4 regions of the Burkholderia sp. FW306-1C-G01B genome follow, and region 1 is predicted to be linked to each of the others. Evidence: predicted binding sites of a transcription regulator. Region 1 holds the regulator's gene; each other region holds the start of a gene.
What was found. Region 1 encodes FliA, which starts transcription of late flagellar genes. Its sites were predicted from a motif close to CTAAAGTTTNNNNNNNNNNNGCCGNTA; they were not measured.

Region 1 (4,139 bases):
GCGACGGCGCGCAGACCTTCGAGCAGGCCGTCGAATGGGCGCAGTCGGTGCTCGCGGCGAACCTGCCGGTGCTCGACAGCGAGGACGCGCTGATGGAGCGCGGCGGCGTGTTCGCGCTGATGGGGCCGACGGGCGTCGGCAAGACCACCACCACCGCGAAGCTGGCCGCGCGCTGCGTGATGCGCTTCGGCGCGAGCAAGGTCGCGCTGCTGACCACCGACAGCTACCGGATCGGCGGCCACGAGCAACTGCGCATCTTCGGCAAGATCCTCGGCGTGCCGGTGCACGCGGTGAAGGATGCGGGCGATCTCGCGCTCGCGCTGTCCGAACTGCGCAACAAGCACATCGTGCTGATCGACACGATCGGCATGAGCCAGCGCGACCGCGCGGTGTCCGACCAGATCGCGATGCTGCACGGCGCGAACGCACCGGTGCAGCGCCTGCTGCTGCTCAACGCGACGAGCCACGGCGACACGCTCAACGAAGTCGTGCAGGCGTACCGCAGCGCGGGCGAGCATCCGGACCTGGCCGGCTGCATCCTCACGAAGCTCGACGAGGCGACCCACCTCGGCGGCGTGCTCGACACGGTGATCCGCTACAAGCTGCCGGTCCATTACGTGTCGACCGGCCAGAAGGTGCCGGAGAACCTGTATGTCGCATCGACCAAGTTCCTGCTGAAGAGCGCGTTCTGTGTGCCGCGCGACGGCTCGCCCTTCGTGCCGCAAGACGAAGACATGCCGACGCTGCTCTCCGCACTGACCGCACGTTCCACCGCCGAGCTGCACGAGGTGCGATTTGGATAAACGAATCATCGACCAGGCCGAAGGGCTGCGGCGCTTGCTGGCCGGGCGCGCGTCGCGCATCGTCGCGGTGACGGGCGGGCCGGCGGGCGTCGGCTGCACGTCCACCATCGTGAACCTGGCGGCGGCGCTCGCGTCGCTCGGCAAGGATGTGCTCGTCGTCGACGAGCGCGCCGACGTGCATTCGGCCAGCGCGACGCTCGCGGGCGCGTGGCTGCGCGACGGCGAGCGCACGCGGGTGGCCGCCGGCTTCGGCCTGTGCGCGGCCGCGCGGCTCGCGCGCGCCGGCTACAGCGACACGCAACTGAGCGACTTCATCGACGGCCCGGCCGACATCGTCCTCGTCGACGCGCAGCTCGGCGCCGACGGCTCGTTCTCGGCGCTCGCACGCGAAGCGCACGACGTGCTGGTCGTCACGCGGGTCGCCGCGCAGGCGATCACCGAGGCGTACGCGTGCATGAAGCGGCTGCATTTCGCGCACGCGTTCGCGCAGTTCCGCGTGCTGACCAATCACGTCGGCAGCCATGCGGATGCGAAGACGGCCTTCGACAACCTCGCGGGCGTCGCAAGCCGCTACCTGACGGTGTCGATTGCCGACGCGGGCTGCGTGAGCGCCGATCCGCTCGTCGAACACGCGCGCGAGCTGACGCATGCGGTGGTCGACGCGTTCCCGTCGGCGGCGGCCGCGCGCGACTACCGGCAGATTGCCGCCGACCTGCTGTACTGGCCGATGCGCCCGCGTTCGGGTGCGGACCGCGCCGTCCACGCGGGCGGCAAGCCGTCGTATCAGGCGGGCGCGGCACACGCCGCGTGAGCGCTACCGGAAGGAGAGAGCCATGATGTACAACGCTCAAGGAAAGATGTCCCAGGCCGACGTGCTCGCGCAATATGCGCCGCTCGTGCGTCGCCTCGGGCTGCAGCTCGTCGCGAAGATGCCGGCGAGCGTCGACCTCGACGACCTGATCCAGGCCGGCATGATCGGCCTGATGGACGCGGCCGGCCGCTACAAGGAAGACCAGGGCGCGCAGTTCGAGACCTACGCGACGCAGCGCATCCGCGGCGCGATGCTCGACGAGCTGCGCAGCAACGACTGGCTGCCGCGCAGCCTGCGCAAGACGTCGCGCGAGGTCGAGCACGCGGTGCACCAGGTCGAGCAGCATCTCGGCCGCTCGGCGAGCGAGACCGAGATCGCGCAGCACCTGAACATGCCGCTCGACGAATACCAGGGGATGCTGCAGGACCTGCACGGCAGCCAGCTCATCTACTACGAGGATTTCGACCGCGCGGCCGACGACGAGCCGTTCCTCGACCGCTATCGCGTCGATCACGCCGATCCGCTGTCGTCGCTGCTCGACGAGCATTTGCGCGAGGCGCTCGTCGAGGCGATCGAGCGGCTGCCGGAACGCGAGAAGCTGCTGATGTCGCTGTACTACGAACGGGGTCTGAATCTGCGCGAGATCGGCGCGGTGCTCGAAGTGAGCGAATCGCGCGTGTGCCAGCTGCACAGCCAGGCCGTCGCGCGCCTGCGCGCGCGGCTGCGCGAACAGGCGTGGGTCGGCGCGGAGTCCTGACCCTTTCCAGACGGCAACGCGCGCCGACGCCGCGCGCTTGCGCATTTTGCGCGCCGATTTGCTACAATCCCTCCCGTTTTCCGAGGAGCGTTGCGACGGACCACTCTGCGTCCGCCAGGCTCGGAAGGCTTCACCAAGCAGCCGTGCGGCGCGCGTTTCGCGACCGTCGCGCCGGCTCCGCTTCCTGAACGGCGCTCACGTCACCAATCTAGAACTTTTTTAGAAAGGAGGGCGTGATGAACGCCATTATCGATTCGCAAGCTTCCAAGGATTACGTCGTCGCCGACATGGCGCTGGCCGGCTGGGGCCGCAAGGAACTGAACATCGCCGAGACCGAAATGCCGGGCCTCGTGCAGATCCGCGACGAATACAAGGCGCAGCAGCCGCTGAAGGGCGCGCGCATTGCCGGTTCGCTGCACATGACGATCCAGACGGGCGTGCTGATCGAGACGCTGAAGGCGCTCGGCGCGGACGTTCGCTGGGCCTCGTGCAACATCTTCTCGACGCAGGACCACGCAGCGGCCGCGATTGTCGAAGCCGGCACGCCGGTGTTCGCGTTCAAGGGCGAATCGCTCGACGAATACTGGGAGTTCTCGCACCGTATCTTCGAATGGCCGAACGGCGAATTCGCGAACATGATCCTGGACGACGGCGGCGACGCAACGCTGCTGCTGATCCTCGGCGCGAAGGCCGAGAAGGACCGTTCGGTGATCGCGAAGCCGACCAACGAGGAAGAAGTCGCGCTGTACAAGTCGATCGCGAAGCACCTCGACATCGACGCGACCTGGTACTCGAAGCGCCTCGCGCACATCAAGGGCGTGACCGAAGAAACCACGACCGGCGTGCACCGCCTGTACCAGATGGAAAAGGACGGCCGCCTGCCGTTCCCGGCGTTCAACGTGAACGATTCGGTCACGAAGTCGAAGTTCGACAACCTGTACGGCTGCCGTGAATCGCTCGTCGACGGCATCAAGCGCGCGACCGACGTGATGATCGCGGGCAAGGTCGCGGTCGTTGCCGGCTACGGCGACGTGGGCAAGGGCTGCGCGCAGTCGCTGCGCGGCCTCGGTGCGACCGTGTGGGTCACCGAAATCGATCCGATCTGCGCGCTGCAGGCGGCGATGGAAGGCTACCGCGTCGTGACGATGGAATACGCGGCCGACAAGGCCGACATCTTCGTGACGGCGACCGGCAACTACCACGTGATCAACCACGATCACATGAAGGCGATGCGCCACAACGCGATCGTCTGCAACATCGGCCACTTCGACTCGGAAATCGACGTCGCGTCGACCCGCCAGTACCAGTGGGAAAACATCAAGCCGCAGGTCGACCACATCATCTTCCCGGACGGCAAGCGCGTGATCCTGCTGGCGGAAGGCCGCCTCGTGAATCTCGGCTGCGCGACCGGCCACCCGTCGTTCGTGATGTCGAACTCGTTCGCGAACCAGACGCTCGCGCAGATCGAGCTGTTCGTGCGCGGCGGCGAGTACGAGAACAAGGTGTACGTGCTGCCGAAGCATCTCGATGAAAAGGTCGCGCGCCTGCACCTCGCGCGCATCGGCGCGAACCTGTCCGTGCTGTCGGACGAGCAGGCTTCGTACATCGGCGTGCAGAAGGACGGCCCGTTCAAGCCGAACCACTACCGCTACTGATGCGCCGCCGCCGCCGTGCCGTGCGCGCCCTGCTTCGGGGCACACGGTGCGGCGGCGGCACGGCGCCGGATCGCCGGCCTTCGCGTTGCGCCTTCGGGTGCGCGCGGCGGCCG
Region 2 (4,139 bases), on a different contig from region 1:
CTATTTCGGGCGTCAGGTGTCGCGTGCGATCGATTTGTTCGCCGACCGCGTCGAGGGGCTCGGCTGACGGCTCGACCCGCTCGAACCATTGATTGCGCGGGAACCGCTGAAGCGGTCACCGCGGAGCCCGGCCGTTCATCTTTTCGCCAGCGTGCCGTTGCTGTTTGCGCCGCCGAACAACCGCGTCAGGTACTGCGAGTTCGAGTTCATCCTGGCCATCAGCGTGTTGAGTGCCGTGAACTGCGCTTGATACTGCTTGGTCAATTGCGCAGCGTAGTCGGACAGATCGGACTGCTGCTGCGTGATGCGCTTCAGATCGGCGTTCAGTGCGGTCGTGCGCACGTCGATCATTCCGTTCTTCTTCGTAAATTGCGTGATCTGCTCGGTCAGGCGCGTGCCGATCCCGTTCGTCGGGTTGAACAGGCGCGCGACCGCCGTCGGGTTGGCGGACAGCGTGTCGCCGAGCTTCGCGCTGTCGACGCTCAGCGTGCCGTCCCGCTCGAGCTTGATGCCGATCGACAGCAGGTTCGCGTGCCCGCTGCCCTTCTCGGTGCCGCCGCTGTCGACGCCGCGCGCGACGCTCGATGCGAGCGAGTTGCGGATCGTGTTCAGTGTCGAATCGCCGATCAGCGCGCCTTGTGCGTTCGCGCCTTCCGTGTAGCTCGTCAGCGCGCCCATCGTCTTGACGACCGTGTTGTACAGGCTCACGAAATTCGTGATCGTCGCCGCCTGCGATTTCGTGTCGGTGCTGACCGTCAGCGTCTGCGTATCGGTCGCGCTGACCGCGGCCGCCGACAGGTTCAGCGTGATGCCCGTCAGCACACCCGACACCGCGTTGCTCGCGCTGGTCGACGCGATCCCGTTGATCGTGAACTTCGCATCCTGCGCGACCGCGCTTTGCCGCCACGCGGCCGCGCTGTTCGCCGATTCGATCTTCGACGCGCCGCCGGCCGTGTCGGCCGTCGACGTGACGCCGAGGCTCGACAGCCCGTTGTCGTTGGCCACGTTGCCGACCGCGACGCTGATCGCGTTCGCCGCGCCCGTCTTCGACGATGCGAGCACGAGGTGCGCGCCGTCGGTGCCGTTGATGACCGTCGCGCTGATCCCCGGGTTGTTCGACGCCGCGTTGATCGCGGCCGCGATGCCCGACAGCGTGTTGTTCGTGCTGCCGACCTCGACCTTGAACGACTGGCTGCCGAGCGACAGCGTCAGCGTGCCGGTGCCGAGTGCCTTGGTCCCGTTGAAACCGGCCGACGACAGCGCCTGCGCGGTCGCGATCTGCGTGACGCCGATCGTGTAGGTGCCGGCGACCGCGCCCGCACCCGCCGTCGCGGTCAGGCCCTTGCCGCTCGCGATGGCGTTGAACGTCGACTGCAGCCCGCCGTTCGTCAGCGATGTGAGGCCCGCCTGGAGCGCGCCCAGCGCCGACGACAGTGCGCCGAATGCGGAAATCCGCGTGCTGCCGGTCGCTTGCGACGCGGCAAGCGTCGCGGCACGGCCGGCCGTCTTCGCGTTCACCAGCGTCTTGACCAGCGTGCCGACGTCCATCGACGGATTGCCGGTCGAGCCGTTGATGATCGATTGCGCCGCCTGTTGCATCAGGCTGTTCGCGTTCGCGCTGTTATTCACGGGCGTGTTCGTTGGCATGGGTGGGCTCCGGTTGAAAGGCGATCCTGCGACGAACGGCTGCCGAGTCCGCTCGCGGTGATCCGGGCGGCCTCGTCGCGATTCGCCTGCATGCTGCCTCCCGCGCGACGCATGCCGGGGTTCACGGGAGGCGTCGGGGAAACGTAAGAACGAATCGGTGCGCCATCGTATATTTAAACCGGTATTAATTGGTAATTTTTTGTAATGTTTGTTGAGAAAATTGTAGATGGTGGGTGGGCAGATGGATGCGGGATGGTGGCTTGCGATTTTTTATCGCAAACGCATGATTGCAATTGTATTTATTGGGGGATTTTTGCTGGAGTTCAAAACTTGCTGAAAGCGTGAATGTTTGATGAGGAATTTTTCGTTCATGCCGCTAAACGTCAGGCGGAGCGGCTGCGTGGAGCAGGCGCCATGCTTGGTCAGTATCGAGCCGCAAACCTTGTCAGGTAGGCGATATCACGCTACGTGAGATGTCGGGCCACGCGTACGTGAAACGTTTTCGGTTACCAATTTGCATTCCCGGTCCGTGTGTCTTTGATCGAAAAAAGATCACTAGCTGATTGTAAAGGCGATCGAATTGCTACGCCGAATCAATGGCGAATGAAGCACGCGTAGAACGTGTCGCCAATTAACTGTCGAGACGAGTTGTTGTGGCCGGCATGTGTCAATTGGCGCCGACAATATCAATTGAATAAGGCGGCCAGGAAGAAGGGGAACAGTTTTCCTGATCTGGAAACACGAGAACGGAGCGATTTGCGCGGGGCCGAGAGTCGTTTGCGCTGCCCCGTCATCCGCTGTGTAGCGGCCTTGTTGCGTCCGATTGTCTACTTAATTGAGACGGCGAATCGCTTTATGGAGGATTGATGATTCCTGGTGAGACAGTAGACTGCACTCGTGCTTCGCCAGAACCGATCCGGAGCGCGCCAGGAACGGCGCAACCGGACGGATTCTTCGGCGGCGGGCCGTCCGGTCCGCTGTCCGATTGCGCGAGGAGTGGTCCGTTGCCGACCTGGCGTGCCGATTCGGCGCGCATCGGCGCCGGATGCATCGAACCGTCAATTCAAGGGTGATTGCTATGCGTTACGTTTCGCTGGAGTCGAAGAAGGACGAGCTGCTGCTGGCGGCTCGCGTGCTGCTGATGATCCTGTTCATGCTGTTCGGCTGGCAGAAGCTGAACGGCTTCTCGGGCACGGTCGCATACATGGCGTCGACGGGGAACCCGGCGCCGGAGCTGGCGGCCGTGATCGCGGTGGCGGTCGAACTGGCCGGCGGCCTGCTGATCGCGATCGGCTTCTATACGCGTCCGCTCGCGCTGGTGTTCGCCGCCTATACGCTCGCGACCGCGCTGATCGGCCATCGCTACTGGGCGCTGCAGGGCATGGACCAGTACATGGCGATGATCAACTTCTACAAGAACGTCAGCATCATCGGCGGGTTGCTGTTGCTCGCGCTGACCGGGCCGGGGCGGTATTCGATCGACCGGAAGTAAAGCGGCGCGAAGTTTCAGTGCAGTGTGGCAGGCCCGGTGCGCGCAAGTGTGCCGGGCTTTGTCTTTGGGGTGGCGGGCGAATCACCGGTGGCTCCGGAGATTGCGTGCGCCGGGTGGCGATTCCGCATGGTACGGTTCGAGGGTCGTTGGTCGTTGATCGGTTGCGCACCTTTTCCGCTATCCTCCGGACGACCGCAGCTCGAACGCCGAACGCGACCTCGCGCCTCCCTACGTCACCCGAATCGCCGCCCATGCCAAGCCCAACTTCGTCGACCGAACTCCCGACCATCCTCGTCATCGGCGCCTCCGGCCTGCTCGGCCGCGCGGTTGCCGCGTCGCTGGCCCGCGAATCGTCGCTGACGCTGCTCGCGACCATCCGGAACCCGCAAAGCGCAGGCGCAAAATTTCTCGCGCTGCCCCCGGAAAACATCGCCCGACTCGACGCGCTCGACCAGCCGGCCCTCGAACACCTGTTCGAAACCCGCAAACCGGCCGCCGTCATCCTCTGCGCAGCCGAACGCCGCCCCGACGTCTGCGAACGCGACCCGGCCGCCGCGCGCGCCATCAACGTCACAGCGCCGGCCCGCATCGGCGCGCTCGCCGCGCGATATGGCGCATGGACGCTGGGCATCTCCACCGACTACGTATTCGACGGCAAGGCGGCCCCGTACCGTGAAGACGCCACGCCGAACCCGCTGAACATCTACGGCCGCACGAAGCTGGAAGGCGAAGCTGCGCTCCTCGCCGCATCGCCGCTGTCGTGCGTGCTGCGCCTGCCGTTGCTTTACGGCCCGGTCGCCGACTGGAGCGAATCGGCCGTCACGAGCCTCGTCCCCGCGATCGTCGCTTCCGCGCGCCCGGGTGCCGACGCGGTCGGCATGGATGCATGGGCGATCCGCTATCCGACCTACACGCCGGACGTCGCGCAAGTCATCCGCGACCTGACGCTGCGTCATCTCGCGGGCGCGGCCATCACGGGTATCCGTCATTGGTCGGGCGA
Region 3 (4,139 bases), on a different contig from region 1:
CGAGCATCGGCACCGACAGGAACACGTTTGCGCCGTTGTCGCCCTGCGAGATCGAACGCGTGTCGGCAATCTGCACCTCCCGCGAACCCATATCGCCGCTGTAGGTCACGCCGCCGCCCGACGCGTTCGAGAACGGCGCCGTGGTCGACTGGAAGCCAGAGAACAGGTAGTTGCCCGAACCGTCCGTCGAGTTCGCGAGCGTCAGCAGCTGGTCGCGATAGCCCTGCAGCTGCGTCGACAGCGCCGAGCGGTCGCTGTCGGACAGCGAGCCGTCGCCGGCCTGGATCACGACCGTATGAATGCTGTTCAGCAGGTTGTTGACGCTGATGAGCGTCTGGTCTTCCTTCTGCAGCGACGACAGCGCGGCGTTCTGGTTCGACGCGTACTGCGACAGCGTCGCCGACGTCATCGACAACTGCACGGCCTGCGCCGCGCCGAGCGGGTTGTCGGCCGGCGTCGCGAGGCTCACGCCGCTCGAGATCTGCTGGTACAGCTGCGACAGCTGCGCCTGCTGGTCGCTCATCTGAGCGACGTTCAGCTGGTAGAACTGGGTGGTGGAAATCCTCATCGCTTCGGTCCCCGAAATCAGTTGAACAGGCCGAGCACGGTCTGGAACAGCGTCGACGCCGTCTGGATCACCTTCGCGTTCGCCTGGTAGAGCTGCTGGTACTGCATCAGGTTGGCCGCTTCCTCGTTCTGGTTCACGCCCGACACCGACTGCTGCGCCTGCGTGATCTGGCCGACCAGCGCGGTCTGCGCGGCGCTCGACGACTTCAGCTGGCTCGTCGTGTTGCCGATGCTGTTCACGTAGTTCGCGTATGCGCCCGTCAACGTGGTCGAGCCGTTGCCGAACGATTTCGAGTTGACGAGCTTCGACAGCGCGAGCGCGTTGCTGCCGTCGTTCGTGCCGCCCGTGTTCGGCGCGACCGTGAACGTGTCGCCCACCGCCGGCGTGCCCGACACCGTCACCGTGACGCCGGCCGTCAGCGTGATCGGCGTGCCGGCCTGGTACGGCTGCGCGCCGGTGGTCGTCGGCGGCACGGCCGTGTTGTCCGTGACCGTATAGGTCGGCGCGGCCGACGTCCCGCCCATCGTGATCGTGTAGTTATGCGCATTGGCCGCGGCCGCCGGGCTCGTGACCGACAACCCGCCGATCGTCCCGGTGCCCGTGTTCGTCGTGGTGGCCGACGGCACGTACGGCGCCGCCGCCGCGATCGCCGAGCCGTTCGACGTCGCGAGGCCGAAGCCGTTCAGCGCGCCGCGCGTCGGCTGCACGGTGAACTTGTCGCCGGCGCTCATCGAGCCCGACGTGAACGAGAAGTTCAGCCCGCCGATCGACGCCGGCATCGACGCCGACGAGCCGACCACCGTGCCGCTCGCACGGTCGGTCAGCGTGTAGTTCGTGCCGTCGTACGACAGCGTGTAGTCGCCCGTGGTCGGCTGCGCTGCGTTCGCGAACGACACGGACAGCGCCGCGTTGCCGGTGTTGCCCTGGTTCGCGTAGATGATCGGCGAGCCGGTCGTGAACAGGTTGCCGCCGACGTTGCCCGACAGGTCGAGGCCGAGCGCGTTCTGCGCGTTGACCTGCGCGGCAAAGCTGGTCGCGATCGCGCCGAGCTGCGCCTGCGCGGGGTCGAGCGTCTGGCTGCGGAACGCGAGCAGGCCGCCGAGCGTGCCGCCCGACAGCGACGCGTCGGACAGGAACTGGTTCGGCCCCTGCGGGGTCGCGCCGGCGATCCCCTGCGACACGACGGTCAGCTCGCTCGGATCGGACGGCGACGTGACGGTCGCGAGCTGATAGCTCTTGTCCGCGACGACGAGCGGCGTGCCGCCGGCGAGAAACACGCTGTAGCCGTCGCTGTTGCGCACGACCTGCACGCCCGCGAGGTTCGACAGGTTCGACACCGCGAGGTCGCGCTGGTCCATCAGCTGGTTCGGCGGCTGGCCCTGGCTGCTCGCGGACGCGATCTGCTGGTTCAGCTGCGCGATCTGCGCGGTGTACGCGTTGATCTGCGTGACGGTGCTCGTGAGCTGCGTGTTCACGCTCTGGCGCAGCGCGTCGTACTGCTGGCCGGCCGCCGTGATCTGGTTCGCGAGCGTCTGCGCGTTGCTCATTGCGGTCTGCCGCACCGACGAGTCGGACGCGTTGTTCGCGACGTTCTGCAGCCCCGTGAAGTAGCTCGTGATCGCGGTCGAGATGCCGGCTGTCGGGCTGCCGACGTAGTTGTTCAACTGCGAGACGAGCGAATACCACGTCGACAGCGCGCCGCCCTGCGTCTGCGCGCCGTTCAGCTGGTCGCTGAGGTACTGGCTGTACTGCCGCTGCACGGTGACGGTGTTCACGCCCTGCGGCATGTAGCCGCTGCTCGTGTACTGGCCGCTCGCCTCGGCATAGACGGGGCGTTCGACCGAATAGCCCGGCGTCGCGGCGTTGCTGATGTTCTGGCCGGTCGTCGTGAGGCCCCAGAGCGCGGCATTCAGGCCGCTGACGCCGAGGTTCATGAGTGAGTTGGACATGCGCGATCCTGATGAGCCGGCCGCGCTGCGGCCGCCGGGTTGCGTAACTCCCGGTATAACGGCCGCGGATCGAAAAAATTGAGGAAAAAATGCACGTGCGACGCGCGACACGCGCGTCGCTGGTCGAAGCGTCCGGCGGGCGGCCCGTGCGGGCCGGCGGCCGCGTGCGCGTCAGGCCCGCACGAGCGAGCGGCGCTTCATTTCGAGCTGCGTGATCAGCCGCTGCAGCGTGTTCTCGGCGCTGCCCGGCAGCGACATGTAGCGGAAGCCGAGCTGGTAGCGCCGCGACCCGTTCGGCATCTGCGTCGAGCGCTGCGACACGAGCTGCAGGTCGAGCGACAGCTTGCCGTGGCCGGTCAGCTCGAGCTCGACGTCGGGCAGCAGCGTGCCGACCTCGAGCGCCTCGACGCGTTCGTCGGCCGTGCGCAGCCCCACGCCGCCGAGCGACAGGTTGTGCACCTCGAACAGGAAGCTCTCGCCGTCCGGCAGCTTGCCGCGGCACAGGAACGGATCGACGATCGGCGCGTCGACCCGGAAATATTCACGGCGCTGGATGCACATCAGCACGTCGGGGAAATCGGCGACGAACGCGGGCAGCCCCTCGTAGCGCGTCTCGCGCGGCGTGCCCGTGGTGAATTCGACGCGCACGCCCTCCGGCGACGCCGCGAACGTGCAGTGCGACGCGCCGAGGATGCCGGCGTTCTGCTCGGACAGCGCGCCCCAGTCGAACGTGAACGTCCGCGCGCCGACGTCGACCTCGAGCAGGCGCGTGACGAGCTGGCCGCCCGGATACTGGACGGTCAGGAAATCGCCGCGGTTCACGAGGTTGCGCAGCTGCACGCCGATTTCCAGCGGATTGCGGCGGGCATAGTCGGGCCCGGAGTGGCCTGCGTCCAGGCTGGGGTCCGTCGACGTTTCGATATTCATGGCTAGCCGGTCTTTCTTGTCATGGGCGCACGGGCAACCGGTGCGCAATAAAACCGGGCCAGAACAAGGCCCGGTCGCAGGTCTCTCACACTTAGCGGCAGTGCTGACCGAAAGTTTAGATCGATTTCCCGTTTTTTTTCGCGCAAACGTTGAAACCGCGCGCGGCGGTATGCCGGGCGCGGTCCTGAGAGGGTAATTGACGGTGGGCCGGAGCCTGTTATCGGCGGGCGCAGGCCCTGGCCCGTCACCCGATCTGCTGCATGATCGAGATCAGCTTCTTCGCGTAGTTCGGGTCGGTCGCGTAACCGGCCTTCTGCATCCCGTGCGCGAAGCCTTCGACGCTGCGGCTCGCGCTCAGCACGCCCGAGTAGCGCGGATTGTTCTTCAGCAGGTTCGCGTAATCGGTCATCGCGTGCTCGTACGAGTCGTAAGCGCGGAATTTCGCGACCACGCGGCGCGGCGTGCCGTTCACGTATTCGGTCGTCAACGCCGACACCGTGCGGCCCGTCCAGCCCTTGTTCGCCTTGATGCCGAACACGTTGTAGCTGGTCGAGCCGTCGGCCGCGCGGATCTCGCGCTTGCCCCAGCCCGATTCGAGCGCGGCCTGGCCGACGATGAAGCGCGCCGGGATGCCGGTCGACGCGCTGGCCGCCTGTGCGGGGGCCGCGAGCCGGTCGACGAACGCGTCGGCGTCC
Region 4 (4,139 bases), on a different contig from region 1:
GCCGACGTCGAGCTGACGGAAGGCGAACTCGTGCTGCTCGACAGCGGTGCGTACTACGAAGCCGGCTTCGCGACGGACTGCACGCGCGTCGTGCTGCGCCGCACGCGCGCGGACACGGTCGCGCAACCGTGGCAGCGCGAGATCTACACGGTCGCGCTGAAGGCCTGCATCAAGGGGCTCGTCACGCGCTTCCCGGCCTCGGCGACGGGCGGCGACGTCGATGCGCTCGTGCGGCAGGTGTGCCGCGATCACGGCCACGACTTCGGCCACGGCACCGGGCACGGCGTCGGGATTCACGTGCACGAAGGCGGCGTGCGTTTCGCGCCGGGCGCGAAATACGGGCTGGTGCCGAATGCGGTGATTTCGGTCGAGCCGGGCATCTACGTGCCGGGCAAGGGCGGCGTGCGGATCGAGAACATCGTGATCATCCGGCCGGACGAAGCGCAGCCGGATACGGTGACGTTCGAGAACATCGTGACGGTCGGCTACGACTGGGACCTGATCGATCTCGACCTGCTGGACGACGACGAGCGCGCGTACCTGCGCGACTACGAGCGGCTGTGCGTGGCGCGCGGCACGCAGGTCACCGCGTGTCCGCTGTTGTAAGGAAGGGCAAGGCAGGCGCGCGGCCGTCGGGCGGCCGCGCGGCGCGACGTCAGCGCGTCAGCGCCGACACGCGCCCGTCGGGGCCGTAGACGCCGGCCGGTGCGGGCGCCGAGCGCAGCACCGCGAGCGCGCGCTCGTTGTAGTCCATCCGGATCCGGATCAGCATCCCGTTGTTCGCGTTGGCCTGGCGCGCGCGTTCGGCGGCCTGCTGCAGCAACTGCCAGCGGCCGGCGAGGCGTGCATCGCGCTCGGCGGCCTGGTCCATCCCTTTCTTGCCCGATGCAAAGCCGAGCGCGGACAGCTGCGTGTCGCGCGTGCGTTCGAGCTGCGCGAGCCGGTCGATCAGCTCGCTCTTCTTCTCGACGATCCCGGGCAGCATGTCGAGCGGCTCCGCCGTCGTCAGCGCTTTTTCCTCGTAGGCGAGCAGGGACGCGAACGCCTCGACCGTCGCGTGTTCGTCGTTGACCGTGGCCAGCAGCTCTTCTCTCATCGCGTCATGCTCGTCGCGCCGGAGCGCGGGGTGCGGCGCGCCGGCAAACCGGGGGGACCGGCCGCGAGGCGGCCGGCTCAGCTGCCCTGCGGGCGCTGCTGTTGCAGCAGTTCGCGGGCGGTGTTCAATACGCCGTCGGCAATCTTGTTCGCATCGATCGTCAGCGTGCCGTTGTTCAGCGCTTCCTTGATCGACTGGACCAGGCCCGTGTCGATATCGGCGTTGCCGGACGCGGATGCCGAGCGCAACTGGCCGGACAGACCCGACAGGTTCACGGTCGCGTCGCCGCCGGTCGATCCTGCGTCGGCCGCCTGCGCGGACGACTGGGCCGCGCCGGATTGTGCACGGGCCGCGCCGTTGCCGGTCGGCGCGAGGGGGCTCGGTTTCGGAGTGGAATCGATCTTCACGATGGGTTTCCTGTACGGTTTGACCCAGATAACGGCCGGGTCGGCCCGAACTTTAGCATCGTGAGCCCGAAATTCTCCGAATAAACAATTCTTTGCAATCTTGCGGCGGGATCCGTCCCTACAGCGGAATTTCCACGGTGCCGGCGTCCTTGACGATTGCCGTGACGATCTGGCCCGCCGCCATCCGCACCCGCACCGACTGGCCGGGCGCCGCATTCGCGAGCACGCTGCCCTCGGCCGAAATCGTGAAACCGGGGCCGGCCGCGACGACCCGCACCGTCTGGCCGGCCGATACCGACGCCGCGCTCTTCAGCATGTCCTGCCGCAGCGGCAGCCCGGCCGAGATGCGCGCGAGCGCGGTCGAGCCGACCGCCTGCGCCGGATCGGTGATCACCGCGAGCGGCAGCACCGTCAGGTCGCCGTCGCGCGCGACCAGGTCGGCCGCGCCCAGCGGCTCGCCGGGCGCGATCTGGCGCGCGGCGACGTAATAGGTGGCCTGCACGGCGACCTTCGCCTGCAGGTAGACGGTCCACGGCCGTTCGCCCGCGCAGCGCACGCCGACCGTCGTGCGGCCCCACAGGCGCGCGCCGGTCGGCAGGAACGGCTCGAGCGTCGTGCACGCGGCGAGCCCGCGCGGAAACGCGGTCGTGACCGTCGCGGTGGTCTTGCCTGGCAGGCCCGCGATCTGCTGCTGCAGGAACGCGAGGGCTGCGCGCCGGATCGAGTCGGGGTCCTGTTGGCCGGGCGGCGTCGCGCTCTGGGCCGCGGGGGCCGCCTGGGCCGGGTTGGCGGAAGCCGCCGGGGAAGCCGCCGGTGCGCGCGGCGCCGGCGCGGCTGACGCGGCGCGCGCTGCTGCCATGCGCGCAGCGACTGCCTGCGGCGCCGGCCGCGTGGGATTCGACGCGGGCTCGGCCGTTCCGGCGACGACCGTCGCGATGGCGTTGGGATCGGCGGCGCGCGGCGCGCCGTAGACGGTGTTCGCGCGAGCGGCTGCATAGACGGGGGCCGGCGCGGCTGCCGGTGCGGGGGCTGGCGGCGGGACGTTCGTCACGACCATCGCGCTCGCCGGTTGCGCCGCATGGCCGGCAGCGGCAGCGCCGGCCGTACCACCCGCACCTGCCGCCGCGCGTCCCGCGTCCTGCGCCATGCCTGCGCCCGAACCCGTCCCCGCATTCCCGCCGAACTGCCCGCCGCTCGCCGCATTGGCGTGCGCGAGCGCGGTTTCGGCCGTTTCGCCGCGTCCGGGAATCACGATCGTCCCGTCGTCCGCGTGCGCGGCCGGGGCGGCGATCCATAGCGCCGCGGCGAGCGCAAACGCACGCCGGACGTGCGTGAGCCGCCCGTTCCTGCCGCGAAGTGCGCTGCCAGTCATCGCCTTGCCCTCGATCCGTTGATCCGATTTGCATTCTAGGGAGCGGGGCCGCTGCGCAAACGATGAATAGAGGGGGGCTTTGCCGCGTTATTCGCCCGATTGCCGGTTGCGTGCCGCGCCTACCATCGCTGTCATGGAAAAAAGCCTCTCGGGTCGCCATCCGGCGCGAGGGGCGTGCAGCGCTTCATACGGAGAGACGCACACATGCTGGACAAACTCGATGCGGAATTCGCGTTCGGCCGACAGGCGCTCGACGTGCGCGCCTATCGGCAGGAACTGCTGTCGTCGAACATCGCGAACGCCGACACGCCCGGCTACCGGGCCCGCGACGTCGATTTCGCGTCGACGCTCGCGCGCTCGCTGAAGCAGACGAACGGCGGCCTAGCGCCGAGCAACGCCGCGCAACTGCCGATGACGCAGCCGGCCGGCGTGACGAGCGGCATGTCGATGGTGTCGACGGCGGCGGGCCACATGGCCGGCACGGCGAAGCTGATCCCGACGGGTGGCCCGGCGGACGACTACGGCCGCGCGCAGTACCGGATGCCGCTGCAGCCGTCGCTCGACGGCAACACGGTCGATCTCGACGTCGAACGCGTGCAGTTCGCGAACAACGCGCTGCACTACGAAACCGGGATGACCGTGATGACCCAGCAGATCAAGGCCATGATCGCCGCGATCTCGACGAACTCGTAAGCGCGCCGCTTCCGAACCCGCGCACAAGCACAAGGAGCCTCCATGCCTTCGTTGATGAACATCTTCGGCGTCGCCGGTTCGGCGCTGTCCGCGCAATCGCAGCGCCTGAACGTCACCGCGTCGAACCTCGCGAACGCCGACAGCGCCACCGGCCCCGACGGCAAGCCGTACAAGGCCAAGCAGGTCGTGTTCGCGACCGACCCGATGGGCGGCGCGCGCACCGCGTCGGGCCAGGGCGTGGGCGGCGTGCGCGTGACGAAGGTGATGGACGACCCGTCGCCGATGAAGTCGACCTACGACCCGGCGAACCCGGCCGCCGACGCGAACGGCTACGTGCAGATGCCGAACGTCGACCCGGTGCAGGAGATGGTGAACATGATCTCGGCGTCGCGCTCGTACCAGGCCAACGTCGAGACGCTGAACACCGCGAAGACGCTGATGCTCAAGACGCTGACGATCGGCTCGTGAGCCGCGCGCCGACCGACCCCAACCTGACTGTTCCGATAGAAGGCCACCCAGGATGACTTCCTCCAGCACGACGATCGGCGGCAACGGCACGAACGTGTCGACC

Region 2: fliD (flagellar filament capping protein FliD) is a predicted target of FliA. The motif match lies at 1,769-1,795, and genes of this name have one in related genera.
Region 3: flgK (flagellar hook-associated protein FlgK) is a predicted target of FliA. The motif match lies at 2,574-2,600, and genes of this name have one in related genera.
Region 4: flgM (flagellar biosynthesis anti-sigma factor FlgM) is a predicted target of FliA. The motif match lies at 1,533-1,559, and genes of this name have one in related genera.

The regions. Positions count from the first base shown of each region.
Region 1 is NZ_JBYSWZ010000026.1:12,948-17,086, forward strand. Features, by position in the region: gene flhF (flagellar biosynthesis GTPase FlhF) at 1-803, shown strand, start outside; gene AC3WLY_RS34250 (MinD/ParA family ATP-binding protein) at 796-1,614, shown strand; gene AC3WLY_RS34255 (RNA polymerase sigma factor FliA) at 1,637-2,371, shown strand; S-adenosyl-L-homocysteine riboswitch at 2,448-2,575, shown strand; gene ahcY (adenosylhomocysteinase) at 2,608-4,026, shown strand.
Region 2 is NZ_JBYSWZ010000006.1:308,616-312,754, reverse strand. Features, by position in the region: gene AC3WLY_RS14785 (hypothetical protein) at 1-67, shown strand, start outside; gene fliD (flagellar filament capping protein FliD) at 136-1,647, opposite strand; gene AC3WLY_RS14775 (DoxX family protein) at 2,726-3,139, shown strand; gene AC3WLY_RS14770 (dTDP-4-dehydrorhamnose reductase family protein) at 3,391-4,139, shown strand, end outside.
Region 3 is NZ_JBYSWZ010000007.1:208,767-212,905, forward strand. Features, by position in the region: gene flgL (flagellar hook-associated protein FlgL) at 1-568, opposite strand, end outside; gene flgK (flagellar hook-associated protein FlgK) at 586-2,517, opposite strand; gene AC3WLY_RS16135 (flagellar brake protein) at 2,689-3,444, opposite strand; gene flgJ (flagellar assembly peptidoglycan hydrolase FlgJ) at 3,689-4,139, opposite strand, start outside.
Region 4 is NZ_JBYSWZ010000007.1:218,897-223,035, reverse strand. Features, by position in the region: gene AC3WLY_RS16200 (M24 family metallopeptidase) at 1-606, shown strand, start outside; gene AC3WLY_RS16195 (flagella synthesis protein FlgN) at 656-1,096, opposite strand; gene flgM (flagellar biosynthesis anti-sigma factor FlgM) at 1,174-1,503, opposite strand; gene flgA (flagellar basal body P-ring formation chaperone FlgA) at 1,622-2,875, opposite strand; gene flgB (flagellar basal body rod protein FlgB) at 3,080-3,568, shown strand; gene flgC (flagellar basal body rod protein FlgC) at 3,611-4,036, shown strand; gene flgD (flagellar hook assembly protein FlgD) at 4,089-4,139, shown strand, end outside.